Regions from separate parts of the Leuconostoc kimchii IMSNU 11154 genome, predicted to be linked through region 3. Evidence: riboswitches for the same ligand, from Rfam matches in the RefSeq annotation. Region 3 holds a riboswitch; each other region holds the start of a gene.

Region 1 (3,433 bases), 640 kb from region 3:
CGTCTCATATCCCCACATACAAGGTAAGAGTACAGCCAAAAGTTCAGCTTGACCGCCAGTTTGAGCAACTGATAATAAATAGTTTTTGTATGCCAATGTTGTTGGTGCAGGCTCCGCAGATGCTAGTGTTTCTTCGCTAATGTTAAATTGCGCAGCATATTGTCGATGCAATGACATTTCTTCAGTTAAAATTGACTGTAGCGTATTTGAAAATTGTATCATTGTTTTCAAATCAGGACTTTTGAGAGCACCTAACGCAAACACTTTGGCATAATCCATCAAATATACATAGTCTTGTACCATATAATATTTGAACTTTTTAACTGGCAAAGTACCCGCGCCAATTTCTTGCACGAATGGATGTTTTAGATTAGCCTGCCAAATATTGTCGATTTCCGTTATAATTTCTTGACTAAATCCCATTTTCACTCCTTTTTAGTGTGTGCCCAATCTACAATAAACTGTGCTAAAGCTTGACTATATTTTACTAAACGTGCCACTGAAATACTTTCGTCAACTGCGTGTGCATGACGTAAGTCACCCGGTCCATAAATCACAGCTGGAATGTGTGCATCACCAAACCAACCACCATCTGTTACACTTGTTGAAACAGAAACTTGCGTTTTCTTTTCAAAAGTAGTTAGATGTGCGTTTAACAACGTTTGTACTGCAGGATGTTTTTCATCCACCTCTAATGCAGGGAAAATTTCACCGCGATCTTCAATCATTGAATGTCCACCCCATTCAAAGGTGGGTAGATGATCTCGCAACCATGGATCTGCTTGTGCTAATCGCGTAACAAATGATTCAACTTCTTGTGTGACAGATTGATAGGTTTCATTTGGATAAAAATGAACGGTTAGCCATAAGCGGGCTTCGTCAGCAATAAATGCTGCATTTCTGCCGCCCTCAATTACTGCTGGATTTATTGTATTCGTACCAGCAGGGAAGCCAGGATAACTTTTTGTCACTGCCCAATCACGTTCTAGCTCCTGTAAACCAATGATTAACTTGGCCATCTTTTCAATAGCACTCGCCGCCCTTAATCCACCACCAGCATGAATCATTTCACGGCGTAAACCATCATGGTAGGTTTTATCACTTTTAATTGTCACCCATCCTGTAATAACACCGCCTTGTCCTTGGATCTCTAAATCACTCGAATCGGTTACAAGTGCAAAATCTGCTATGTAGCCATGTTCAATTGTTGATTTCGTTCCCGCCTCACCAACTTCTTCCCCAATGACTGATTCAAAAAGCAGCTTTCCAGGCAACGAAATATTTTGATCGTGCAAAATTTTCAACGCAAATAATGCAGCAGCAAGCCCACCTTTCATGTCTGATACACCGCGGCCAATAATTCGATCATCACGAACGGTCGCTTTAAAAGGTGTAAAAGTCCAACTTTCATTCGGGTTTAACGCAGCAACATCCATATGCCCATTAATGATCAAACTTTGATATGCTGGATTGCCCCTTTTGGTTCCAACAACAATATCATCATTATCGTATAACGCCCATTGGTCAATACTAAAACCCAAAGAGCTTAAAAAGTCAGCGACAAAATTTTGTGCTTCCCGCGTATTTCGTGCGGGTGGTGCTGGTGTTTCGAAAGCAACCAGATTTTTTACTAAGTCCAATAGCTCGTCTTGTCGTGACTCAATTTGTTGATTAACTTTTGTTAAATCCATGCTTCACCTCCACAAAAAAGCACTCTTGCCAGCGGACAAAAGTGCTCCAAAAAATGGATTTAATATATGCGTTACAAATCAGTTAATGTTGCAACACAAAACACTTTCCTACGCTAGTCCAAACTAGTTCAGGTTCAAAGGGTACTTCTCAGCCATGTGGCGCCCCTAGTTCAATTGATTATAGTTTATTTTGATAAACTTGTCAAAAATTCTTCCTTTTTTCAATTTGTTTGATACCATATTTGATTAAACAGGCATAAAGTAATAAATTGCATCACTTAATAATACTCACCATAGTTCAAACGCAATAATTGTTCATAATGCTTATATAGAATAGCAAAGCGGTTAAGGTTTCTCTTTTCCCATGGTTTAGGATGACCACAGAAGTGCAAAATAACTGTATTTTCAATAACCCATGGTAAATCAATACTCCCTAAACTTTTAGTAAAATGCACGATATTATCTCGTGTATCGTAATTCCAAATCTCCTCAGGAATACTCAAAATATGATCACTATACAAATAATTCAATATATCTTGATCTGGTAATATTAGTCTTTTAGCATAGCGATCAATGGCCGAAGTAATATCGTCTAATTTTACCTTTTCTCTCATTTTATTTAAGTCCATTAACATCACGCCAGAATTAAAATACTTATTTTTATTTTGAAATCGTACGTTGTTTATAGTTTGACTAACGCCTGTTAAACCATTGTGACTAGCTGCTGCAATCATCTGATTCTTCATATCTAGCGTCCATAAAGATCTTATTGGGTTAATCACTAAAATATCAGGATCTAAATATAAAATACGTGTCAACGTCTTCGGTAAGTATTCTCCACACAAAAGCCTGAAATACATTTCAGCTGGATATTGTTTCAATACAGGTGCTGATGACCAAACATCGACATCTACATGAACCATATGTAATTGATAACCTAATTTGCTAACGAATGCTACTAATTGTTTGCTAGACGATTCTGAAATAGCATGATGTGCTAGCCAAATGTCGAACTGATCATCTGTATTGGTTTGCTTAATTGATAATAACATGACTTTAAATTGCGTGAGATAATTGTCATCTAGTGTTGTTAATATATTGATTGTTGCCATTTCTCATCTTTCCTATGAATATGTCATTGTTATCATAACAATACGCGATAATTCCTCCTTTGTAAAGCGTCAAATGATCAATAGAGAGATGGTATTTGTTAGCAAACAAAGTAACAGAGAAACATTGCAAAATGATCGCACAATGTTTCTCTGTTACATATCGGTTAATTTATTTTTCTGAATGCCTTCGTTATCAAAATTAGATTTGTTGAGCCACTTTTCCATCCTGTTTTTAATACTAGGCCATTCATAATCAGTAATCGAAAACCAGGCTGTATCTCTATTTCTATTTTTGTATACCCACATATTCCTAAAAATACCTTCGAAAGAAAATCCCAAACGTGTAGCAGCGTGCTTTGATGCTTCATTACAGTCATCACACATCCAAACATATCTACGATATCCTAGTTGATCAAATACATACGTCATTAAAAGGAACTGCGCCTCAGTGGCAATTTTTGTCTTTTTCATTGAATCAGAATAAATAACATAACCAATTTCAAGGCTACCGTTTTCTTGATCAATCGCAACTAATGCAAAACTTCCTAATACTTTCTGAGTTGATTTATCTACAATGGCATAATAAATTGACTGCTTTTCGTGCTCGATTTTAGTCAAATAGTTCCAAAA
Region 2 (3,433 bases), 980 kb from region 3:
AAATTCGCGGATGAAATCAGGTTGCTTTTCATAAAGCATGGTGGTAGCACCAGGATCTTGGTGTGAGTAACCATTATGGTCTTGTTGGAACACAGTTGAGTTAGCAATAATATTTAAGGCAGGGACATCTTTACGCCATGAAACATCATGTGAATGATTCAACCACTTAAAGTGTTGAACAATCATGTCGTCGACTTCACGTATGAAGACCTCATAACTTGCAAAGAAACCATGACGGCCTGTTAATGTGTAGGCTTCTAACATACCTTCGTCATAATGCTCTGACAACATTGAGTCGATAATACGACCTTCAGGTGCCATGAATTGATCATTTGGTTCTTTAATTGGTAGTAACCATTGACGATTAGTCGTTTCAAAGACATCTTGGAAACGATTCGAAGCTGTTTCATCTGGACCAAAGCCGCGGAAATTCGTTGGGTTTAGCTTGATGAGGTCTCTAATATAACCACCTAACAAAATAGCATCTTGCGCTAAATCATTACCAGGTACTTGACGATCAACGAGATAATCATTAATATCTGGGAGATTAAGTGGCTTAACGACACCAGCGTTTGTCACGCTGTTATTAGCCATACGTAATGACTTTTTAGGTAATACTTCTTGAATTTCTGGGGCTAAATGACCAGCTTCATCAAATAATTCCTCAGGTTGGTACGACTTTAGCCAATTAACCAAATCAGGGATATATTCAGGATGGTTTTGATCTGCAGGGATTGGAATTTGGTGAGCACGGAATGAATTTTCAATCGGTTGACCGTCCCAACTCTTAGGACCAGTCCAGCCCTTTGGTGAGCGCAATACAATCATAGGCCATGTTGGCCGTGTGACTTCTTCGCTACTTTGGCTTGCAGCAGTCGCACGAATAGCTTTAATTTCCTCAAAAACGGTATCCATTGTGTGGGCCATTTCTTCATGAACTTGCATAATAGGCTTATCAAATGAACTAACAAAATAGGGATGCCAACCGAGGCTAGTAAAGTATTGTGTTAGTGTTTCATCAGTTTCACGTGACAAGACAGTGGGGTTAGCAATCTTGAATCCGTTAAGGTTTAAAATTGGTAAGACTGTCCCATCGTTTTTAGGATTTAAAAACTTATTGACATGCCAAGAAGTAGCTAACGGTGCAGTTTCAGCTTCACCATCACCAATGACAACAGCAGCAACTAAGTCAGGGTTATCAAGAACCGCACCAGCACCGTGAAGGATAGAATAGCCTAAAGCACCACCTTCATGAATTGACCCAGGTACTTTTGGATCAGCGTGTGATGCAACACCGCCAGGGAATGAAAAACGTTTGAACATTTTTTGCATGCCAGCAGTATCTTGTGTGATTTCTGGAAAGGCCTCAGTATAGCTACCATCTAAATAAGCATTTGAAATCATGACTTGACCACCGTGACCAGGTCCTTCAACGTAAAACATGTTCAAGTTGAATTTATTGATTGCACGGTTAAGGTGTGCATAGATAAAGTTTTGGCTTGTAATTGTTCCCCAGTGACCAATCGGATGAATTTTAACCTGATCCGCTGTCAGTTCTTCTCTAAGTAGTGGGTTATCCAATAAATAAAGTTGACCGACTGATAAATAGTTAGTAGCTCGCCAGTAAGCGTCTAGATGATCAAGATAATTCTTTGAGTCAATACTCATGTTAGTTAAGTCCTCCAAATTAATATGATTAAAGTAAAATGCACAGGGCAATCGTTGTAAAAAATATCGCAAGAAACACAGAAAAAATTACTTTGCAAAGTATTTTGAAAAATTTATCATGCTATGATGCCGTCATTATTTTTACAAACCTATCGTATAGGTTATTTATATAAAAGTCAACACCAATATGTTAATTGGTTCGTACCAATTAACATATTGGACTTTATTTATATCGTGAAAAAGCGCACAGTGGAGAGGATTTTTACATATCAACGCTTGTTTTAACATTGATAATAAGTTGCATATTGTCAATGTGATGTGGTAGAATCAGTTTGTTATTAATCGATTAATTAACATACTAGGGGTGCTTCACAAGAAGCTGAGAGAGAAGTGATAGTCTTTGAACCCTTTGAACCTGATCTGTTGCAAACAGCGTAGGAAAGTGTGAAATATAAAGGGCCGCTAGGGTGCCATTATAGATAGACATACTATATCTAGAGCGTTTGCAGTATCAAAAATGATTGCAAACGCTCTTTTTCTATGTTCTAAATTTTAGGAGGAATATTTCTTGAGAAACCATGTATTCTTGGCAGCACCATTTAAACAACTATTAACCCATGACAAAGTCGTTGATTCACAAAGTATGAGTTTAATTAAACAGGTGATGCAACTACTTGAAGAAGCAGACTTTGTTGTCGATAACGCGCATCAACGTGAGGGATGGGGTCAACATATGATGACCCCAGATGAATGCACCATGGCAGATTTTGAAGCAATAAAAAAATGCCATCTGTTTATGGCATTTCCGGGGTATCCAGCATCGCCTGGTACACATATTGAAATAGGCTGGGCTTCGGCATTTGATAAACCAATTGTCTTGCTCTTACAAGAAAATACAACCTACGCTTATCTTGTGAGAGGTTTAGGAACTATCAGTCGCGTCAATTATTTATATTACAAAGATACTGCAGATTGTTTATTAAAAATTAAACAATTTTTGAATGACAAATAATGATTGTACGTCATCACAGAGGAGGAAACGAAAGATGTCAACGTATGAAAATTTTGATAGCGCCTATATGTCTGTACTTAATGACATTTACAACCACGCTGACTTTTTTAATCAACCTCGAGGGTTTCAAAGTCGCGAAAAAATCGCCTATCATTTTAGGATTAATCAACCAGTACAAAGAGGCATTTATAATCAAAAAAGAAAATGTAATATTATATTTAATTTTGCCGAAGTATTATGGTATTTAACAGGTAATAACCGCTTAGATTACATCAGCTACTATAATAAAAAAATGCCAGATTATTCAATGGATGGCCGTATTTTAACAGGTACTGCCTATGGATCGAAATTGTTTAATGATAAAGGTCAACAATCAAGTCAATGGCAAAATGTTAAAGATTTATTAATCAAAGATCCAGATTCTAAACGTGCAGTATTACAAATTTTTGATGGCAGTGAGTTGGCTATTCCAAACAATTTAGATGTGTCGTGCACTTTGGGTCTACAATTTTTTATTCGAGATAATCATCTAGATATGATTGCTTATATGCGAGCTAATGATGCTTTTCGCGGTATTGTGAGTGACGTTTTCTCATTTACCTTTATTCAAGAATTGATGGCGCGTGAGCTCCATATACCAGTAGGAAAGTATTATCACAGTGTAGGCACCATGCACATCTATGAACCTGATAATTTATGGGTAACGCATGTGTTAGAGACGCCAAACGAAGCACAATTTAAATTTCCAGAGAT
Region 3 (3,433 bases):
TGCCCTGCACATATGATGACGCGTGGTGCCATCAAACCTTCAACCCCAGCAGTTGTTTGATCCCCACAAATATAGACATTTTTTCGCATCTTTCGAGTCACAATATGATTCGCACTGTGTATCCCTGCTAAGCCATTGCCCATCACAATCGGTTTTTCTGGAAAGAATTCACGTGCCGATTGCAAAATAACAGCTTTACTTGTTGGGTCATCAAACGCCTCACAAATGACATCGCTCGTTTCAAATAGTTCTTCAACATTTTCATGTGTTACGCGAGTTTGCACTGTTGTAATATCTACAAATGGGTTGAATTCTAAAATATTTTGCTTTAAGGCAATCACTTTAGGCACACCAATTTGACTCAGCTTAAATTGCTGTCGATTTAAATTACTATAATCAACAACATCAAAGTCAATTAATGTTAAATGTCCAATACCTGAACGCGCCAATGCAATCGCAATATTAGATCCCAATCCGCCAGCACCTGCAATTGTGACATGCGCACGTGCCAATTTATCTTCTGTCCCAGCCACATTGCGCGTCTTCATTTGCTTATAAATGTCATCGACTGCTACACCATCAATACTTATTTCTGCCATGTTGTTTATCCTCGTCATTTTTCTCAACCGCCACCAACAAATGAAATCACTTCAATGTCATCTTGGTCTTCAAGCAATAAGCTATCATAAACCTCTCGCGTCACAATCGCACCATTGCGCTCAACAACAACACGTGCTGTTTGTACCTCGAGTAAGTTCAACAACTCCGAAATACTTTGCCCAACATGCGCCAACGTGTCAGTCTTGCCGTTCACTGTAATCATAATTACGCCACCTTTTCTTTATTTATTGAACACTTATTGTTACATCAATTGTTCAACATTTTTTAAACAATTAGTCACTTTCGTACGTACATCTTCCGCTTGCATGATTTCACTCACCATGCAAACACCAGAAATACCTGTATTTTTCAAACTGAGAATATTATTTTCTTTAATGCCACCAATAGCGTTGACTGGTATATCAACACAACTCACAATATCTTTTAAGGTTTCTATTGTCGTATGCTTTGTAATGACCTTTGTTTTCGTTGGATAAATCGCTCCAACGCCAAAATAATCAGCTCCCTGAGCCTCAGCCTCTTTGGCGCGTTGAACATCTTTGACTGATACACCCAAAATTTTGTCTTTACCAATCAACTGACGTACGCGTTTAACTGGTAATTCATTATCCCCGATATGTACACCAGCTGCATTGACAGCCAAGCAAATATCGACACGATCATCGATAATTAAAGGAACTTTAAATTTATCCGTTATTTTCTTTACCGCAACTGCCAAATCAAAATATCGCTTTGTTGTGACGTCCTTTTCTCTTAACTGAACAAGGGTTACACCGCTGTCACAAGCTTCAAACACAATATTCAAAAATTGCTCATCTGAATAATCATATCGGTTTGTAATTAAATACAATGTGTAGTCAATATTCTTATCAGCCAAAATTATCTATCCTCTTTTCACTATGTCAACTATTCTAAAACATAAAAAAACTGCCCCTCACGTTAAAACACGTAAAAAACAGTTCGACAAATAATATTATCAATCATATCTTCCTACGCAGATTCTAATCTGATCAGGTTATATGGGTATTTCTCAGCCTGTGAAATCGTTAGGCACCCCAGATATCTTTATTTAATTATACGTTCATGGTACACCACGTCATTGTGTGTGTCAATATCAAGTTTTTAATAACTTGATATTGACACACTAATTAAGACGATGAATTCGGTGCAAATACTGTTAAATAAAATGCGTCGCCTCTACAATATCGTCAAGTGATAAGGTATGATTATCGGTGTCATTTTTTTGCTAGACAAAACCTGTAAAAAGCATTAATATTACTTATAAATAATAAGTAAAGAGAAAAAACATGCTAAATATCACTTATAACATTCAACACTTAACGCTACGAGCAGACAATGAACCAGCGATGCGTACTTTCTACCGCGATATTTTAGGTTTGATAGAAAGCCAAGAGACTCACCAAGTCTATTCTTATGCCTTCACAAAAAGTGATGCGCCATTTTTAACACTGCAATTTGATGGTCATAAAAATACCCAATCGCATCAAGGACTGTATCATTTCGCGCTACTGTTCCCTGACACAGCTTCCTTGGCAAGTATCATTGAACGCTTACTATTAATTGAATATCCTTTAGGTGCTGGTGACCATGATGTCAGCGAGGCCTTTTATTTAAATGATCCTAATGGCAATGGCATTGAACTTTACCATGATCGCCCTAAAGAACTTTGGCAATGGGACAATGACTTGGTTCAAATGGGAACAAAAGATGTTGATGCTCAAGCATTACTTCAACAAAAACAAACTGATTGGTCAGGGTTCCCCGCTAAGATGGCCATCGGTCATCTTCATTTTGTTGGTAATAATCTGACCCGTGGCGATGCGTTTTTTATCGACGCCTTGAAAATGGCACTCACATCAACCGTTGGTGACAGTGCGCATTTCTATTCGCATAATCACTACCACCATCATCACGCCTATAATACTTGGTTAGGCCCTGATGCCACACTGCGCCAAGCACATGATACTGGTTTGCTCAATTGGACCGTATCAGTCGATCACACATACTTTAATTTACTTAAAACCAACCTAATTGATCAAAACATTGCTCCTGTAGCAAACGAGCTCTGGTTAACCGATCCGTTTGGTAGTCAATTAATCATTCGTCGTATGGATTAATTAAAAGCCCGATGTTTTATACAAGCAACACTGTCTAAAACATCGGGCTTTTAACTCATACTTTCATCACAAATAAGTTAGCTAAACTTTTGCAAATAATGGCTTCATCATCAGTGGCGCTACGATAGTTGAAATAATCACAGTCACGATGAACTCACTAGACGTGGCAGAATTAATGATATGTGAAGATAGTCCAATTTGAATAATAACTAGTGCCATTTCACCTCTTGATATCATGCCAGCACCAATCGCATAAGCTACGCGACGACTCAAGCCGGACAGCCTAGCACCAATTGATGAGCCGACAAATTTTGTGATGACGGCTAACAGGCTAAAAATAATAATTGGCAGAATTTTATCACCTAATCCTTGAACTGTAATTGTTAATCCAATCGAACCAAAAAAGACTGGATAGCAGAGCCACTGTCCTATCCTCGTGGTCCCTTTACCAATAAACACTGAAAATGACAATTTTCGTAATAAAATACCGACAGCAAAAGTGATTAATGGTAATAAACTACTAATCCCTAAAGTACCGCCACCAATAACTATTGAAAACAACGTGACAGCTGCTAACGCAATAATATCATCAAGCACGGCTGCTGATATTATAATGGCGCCCATTGGCGTAGCTAATTGCTTTTGTTCAGACAATACTGCTAATGTGATCGATA
Region 4 (3,433 bases), 710 kb from region 3:
TGGTGCCACTACGCGCTGGTTCGAATCCAGCAGGGGCAATAGCTGAGCGATCAAATTGATCGCTTTTTTTGTTTCCTTTTTTTGATGGTGTACGCGTATAATAATCTTTATTAGGAGGAAAATATATGAATATTACCCTTGAACCTTTTTCACAGGAAGCAATGCAACACGTTTATGATATTGAATATGGCAGATTAGCTGATCGCACTTGGATGGCCTTCAATGGTCCCTATTTTCGTGACCCTATCCCAACATGGCATGAATTTCAACAAAAAGCGTACCATTTAATTAATAGTACGCATCATCGCTTAATTTATTTTAACCATCGGATTGTCGGTGAGGTTTCTGCACATTGGGCTGATGGGAACCTGCAACATTGGTTAGAAATTGGTATCATTATTTATCAAAAAAGTGATTGGGGTAAAAGTATTGCCACCAGTGCGATAAAAATTTGGATATTAGATCTTTTCGCACAACATGACCAACTGCCACATATTGGTCTCACAACATGGTCTGGTAACGCCGGAATGGTACGTGTAAGTAAAAAAGCAGGTTTTGTACATGAAGGTACTATACGACAAGTACGCTATTGGCAAGGTCACTATTACGACTCTATCAAATATGGTATTCTGCGTACTGAGATAGTATCAAGTAGGAAGTGAGCTAAACGATTCATCCACTCGTTTGAAATGTATTTCTGTCATTTCACCTAATTGAGTCGTGCCAATTGTTTGCAGGCGATAGCGGTAGTCACCTGGTTCAAACAATCGCTTTCCTCGTCCGAGTAATACCGGCACAATTTGTACCCATAACTCATCAACCATATGCGCTTCAAGTAATGGTTTTAAAATGCCACCACCACCAATAATCCATATGTTACCACCAGATTGTTGTTGATAACCTTTAATAATCTTTACAATATCTCCTGAAACATAGGTGACATCTTTTATATTCTCATGCTGGCCCCGTGAAAAAACAACTTTTTCTTTGCCTTCATAAAGTATTTCGTCACCCATAAGTTGTTTGGTCATGTCAAAAGTTTTTCGACCCATGACAAATGTGCCAACTGTTTTTTCGAACGCTTCATAAGTTGACTGATTATTTAAGTTCGTGTCGAACAACCACTGCAAATCATCGTTTTCATCGGATAAAAAACCATCCAAACTGATTGCGCCATAAAAAACAACGTGTCGCATGATACACCTCTTTCTTTTTTAGCATCACAATTGACTATACTTCATGTTAACATAGTTGCATTAATATAAAATATATGTTAAATTTAACCTGTAGTTTAATATTAACAATCTGGGGTGCCGCGTGGCTGAGAAACACCCATTGAACCTGATCTGGCTAATACCAGCGAAGGGAGAATTGCTTTTTTGATGTTGTACTAGGCAAACTCTTGGCTCATAAATGAACCAAGAGTTTTTTATTTGCCTAGAAAACATCTCAAGAGGATGATTTCAATTTTAAACCATTTTGTATACCAGACATAAAATAACAACTACAAAAAAATTCTTGGAGGCATAATACTATGCAAACTATTTCAAAGTCAAAATCAACGCGTTGGGCACTTCGTGACGTGTTGCTACTGGCATTCGTCGCTGTTTTTATTGGATTTATCTTTTGGGTTCTTGGTCCAATCTATAATTTATTATCAGCTGCCCTAACGCCCTTGGGCTTAGCACCATTTGCAAATGAACTACTACTAGGTGGTTGGATGATGGCTGCACCACTGGCCAGCATTTTGATCCGCCAAGCTGGTGCTGGTGTCTTAGGTGAAGTTTTCGCTGCTGCTGTTGAAATGTTACTTGGTGGCCAATGGGGTGTCGCAACTTTGCTATCTGGTCTTGTTCAAGGTATCGGTAGTGAAGCAGGATTTGCTGTCTTGGGCTACAAAAACTGGGGATGGCGTGGTATTTTTGCCTCAGCAATCACAGGTACAATTGTGACATTTATCTGGTCTGCTGTCCGTGATGGCTACGGTTCTTATCACATTGGTCTTCTAATTGCCTTATTCTTAACACGCTTTGTTTCACTTCTATTCTTTGGTGGTGTGTTAGTTGTTGCCATTCAGAAACTGATTGAAAAGGCTGGTGTTTTGCATCGTGACTGAGTTAGTGGTTGACCATGTGAATTTTGCTTATCGCGAAACACCAGTGTTAACCGATATTTCACTTAAATTGCGACCTAACAGTTTCAGCTTGCTTGTCGGTCCAAGCGGTAGCGGTAAATCGACATTACTTAAATTACTATCTGGTTTGTACCCAACATTTAGTGATGGGTCATTAACTGGTAACTTAACGCTAGATAATTATGATGTTCATGACATTGTACCTTATCAGCGTGTTGCACACATTGGCTATCTTTTTCAAAATCCTGCACGCCAATTTGTCATGAAAACACCCTTTGAAGAACTACGATTTAGCCTTGAAAATTTACAGGTTAAACCTGAAGAAATTGAACAACGTATCCTAAATGCACTAGACAGTGTCGGTATGACAGCTTTTATGCATCACGATTTATTACATTTATCTGGTGGTGAAAAGCAAAAAGTTGCACTGGCTACCGTTTTAGCCGCAGACAGTGAATATTTATTGCTAGATGAACCGTTTGCAAACGTCGATCCCACAGCAAGATTACAACTGATTGATGTCATCAAATCCTACCAACGTCAAGGTAAAACAATTTTAATCACAGATCACGATTGGAGTGGTTATGCTGATGCCATTGATGATATCTTTGTTATGACAGCTGGTCGCTTACATCATGCATTGCCAGACGAGCGACAACAGATTTTGACAAAATTACCAAACCAACCCGTGCTTCATACGTCTTTGCCTACTGAAAAAAAAGGCATTCTGACACTTGAATCTGTCACACTTGAAAGTGGTCAGCGGACACTGTTATCTCGCACGACACGTTTATTTCCAAAAGGCAAAAGAATCCTTATCACTGGACCAAACGGCGTTGGTAAATCAACCCTACTATCTGCTTTGGTTAAATTATACCTTTACGGTGGTACGATTACTTACCAGCAAGAAAATATTGCAAAGCGTAAAATAGCTAGGCATGTACAAGACGTTGCACTCGTTTTTCAAAATGCTGAACAACAATTCGTCGCCATGACCGTGCGCGAAGAATTAGAACAAGCGCAATCATTAAGCCGCTTCCCTGAAATTTGGCATAATGATCAACTGACACAAGTGTTAACACAGTTAAATCTCAATGATCTTCGTGACCACATTGTTTATCAATTATCTGGTGGCCAACAGAAAAAGCTACAAGTATTGCTCATGTTAATGACAGGTACCCCAACGTTATTGTTTGATGAGCCATTAGCTGGACTTGACAGCGTATCGCAGCAACATTTGCTCAATATCATCGCTGACTTTACCACACGTCAACATCAAACGGTCATCATGATTAGTCA

What was found. A riboswitch is a leader RNA that binds a small molecule or an ion and turns the genes downstream of it on or off. The one in region 3 is predicted to bind thiamine pyrophosphate.
Region 1: it holds a riboswitch for thiamine pyrophosphate, as region 3 does, so the genes downstream of both, LKI_RS01105 (acetylornithine deacetylase) here and thiE (thiamine phosphate synthase) in region 3, are expected to answer to the same signal.
Region 2: it holds a riboswitch for thiamine pyrophosphate, as region 3 does, so the genes downstream of both, LKI_RS09250 (nucleoside 2-deoxyribosyltransferase) here and thiE (thiamine phosphate synthase) in region 3, are expected to answer to the same signal.
Region 4: it holds a riboswitch for thiamine pyrophosphate, as region 3 does, so the genes downstream of both, LKI_RS08030 (ECF transporter S component) here and thiE (thiamine phosphate synthase) in region 3, are expected to answer to the same signal.

What each region holds. Positions count from the first base shown of each region.
Region 1 is NC_014136.1:117,158-120,590, forward strand. It holds gene tenA (thiaminase II) at 1-423, opposite strand, end outside; gene LKI_RS01105 (acetylornithine deacetylase) at 426-1,691, opposite strand; TPP riboswitch at 1,780-1,868, opposite strand; gene LKI_RS01110 (glycosyltransferase family 8 protein) at 1,970-2,803, opposite strand; gene LKI_RS01115 (GNAT family N-acetyltransferase) at 2,957-3,433, opposite strand, start outside.
Region 2 is NC_014136.1:1,737,020-1,740,452, forward strand. It holds gene LKI_RS09245 (phosphoketolase family protein) at 1-1,668, opposite strand, end outside; TPP riboswitch at 2,019-2,126, shown strand; gene LKI_RS09250 (nucleoside 2-deoxyribosyltransferase) at 2,237-2,680, shown strand; gene LKI_RS09255 (thymidylate synthase) at 2,715-3,433, shown strand, end outside.
Region 3 is NC_014136.1:761,664-765,096, reverse strand. It holds gene thiF (sulfur carrier protein ThiS adenylyltransferase ThiF) at 1-599, opposite strand, end outside; gene thiS (sulfur carrier protein ThiS) at 623-823, opposite strand; gene thiE (thiamine phosphate synthase) at 863-1,498, opposite strand; TPP riboswitch at 1,592-1,689, opposite strand; gene LKI_RS04280 (VOC family protein) at 1,929-2,759, shown strand; gene LKI_RS04275 (cation:proton antiporter) at 2,841-3,433, opposite strand, start outside.
Region 4 is NC_014136.1:1,475,523-1,478,955, reverse strand. It holds tRNA gene LKI_RS08045 (tRNA-Gln) at 1-39, shown strand, start outside; gene LKI_RS08040 (GNAT family N-acetyltransferase) at 126-662, shown strand; gene LKI_RS08035 (dihydrofolate reductase family protein) at 648-1,196, opposite strand; TPP riboswitch at 1,297-1,386, shown strand; gene LKI_RS08030 (ECF transporter S component) at 1,535-2,116, shown strand; gene LKI_RS08025 (ABC transporter ATP-binding protein) at 2,109-3,433, shown strand, end outside.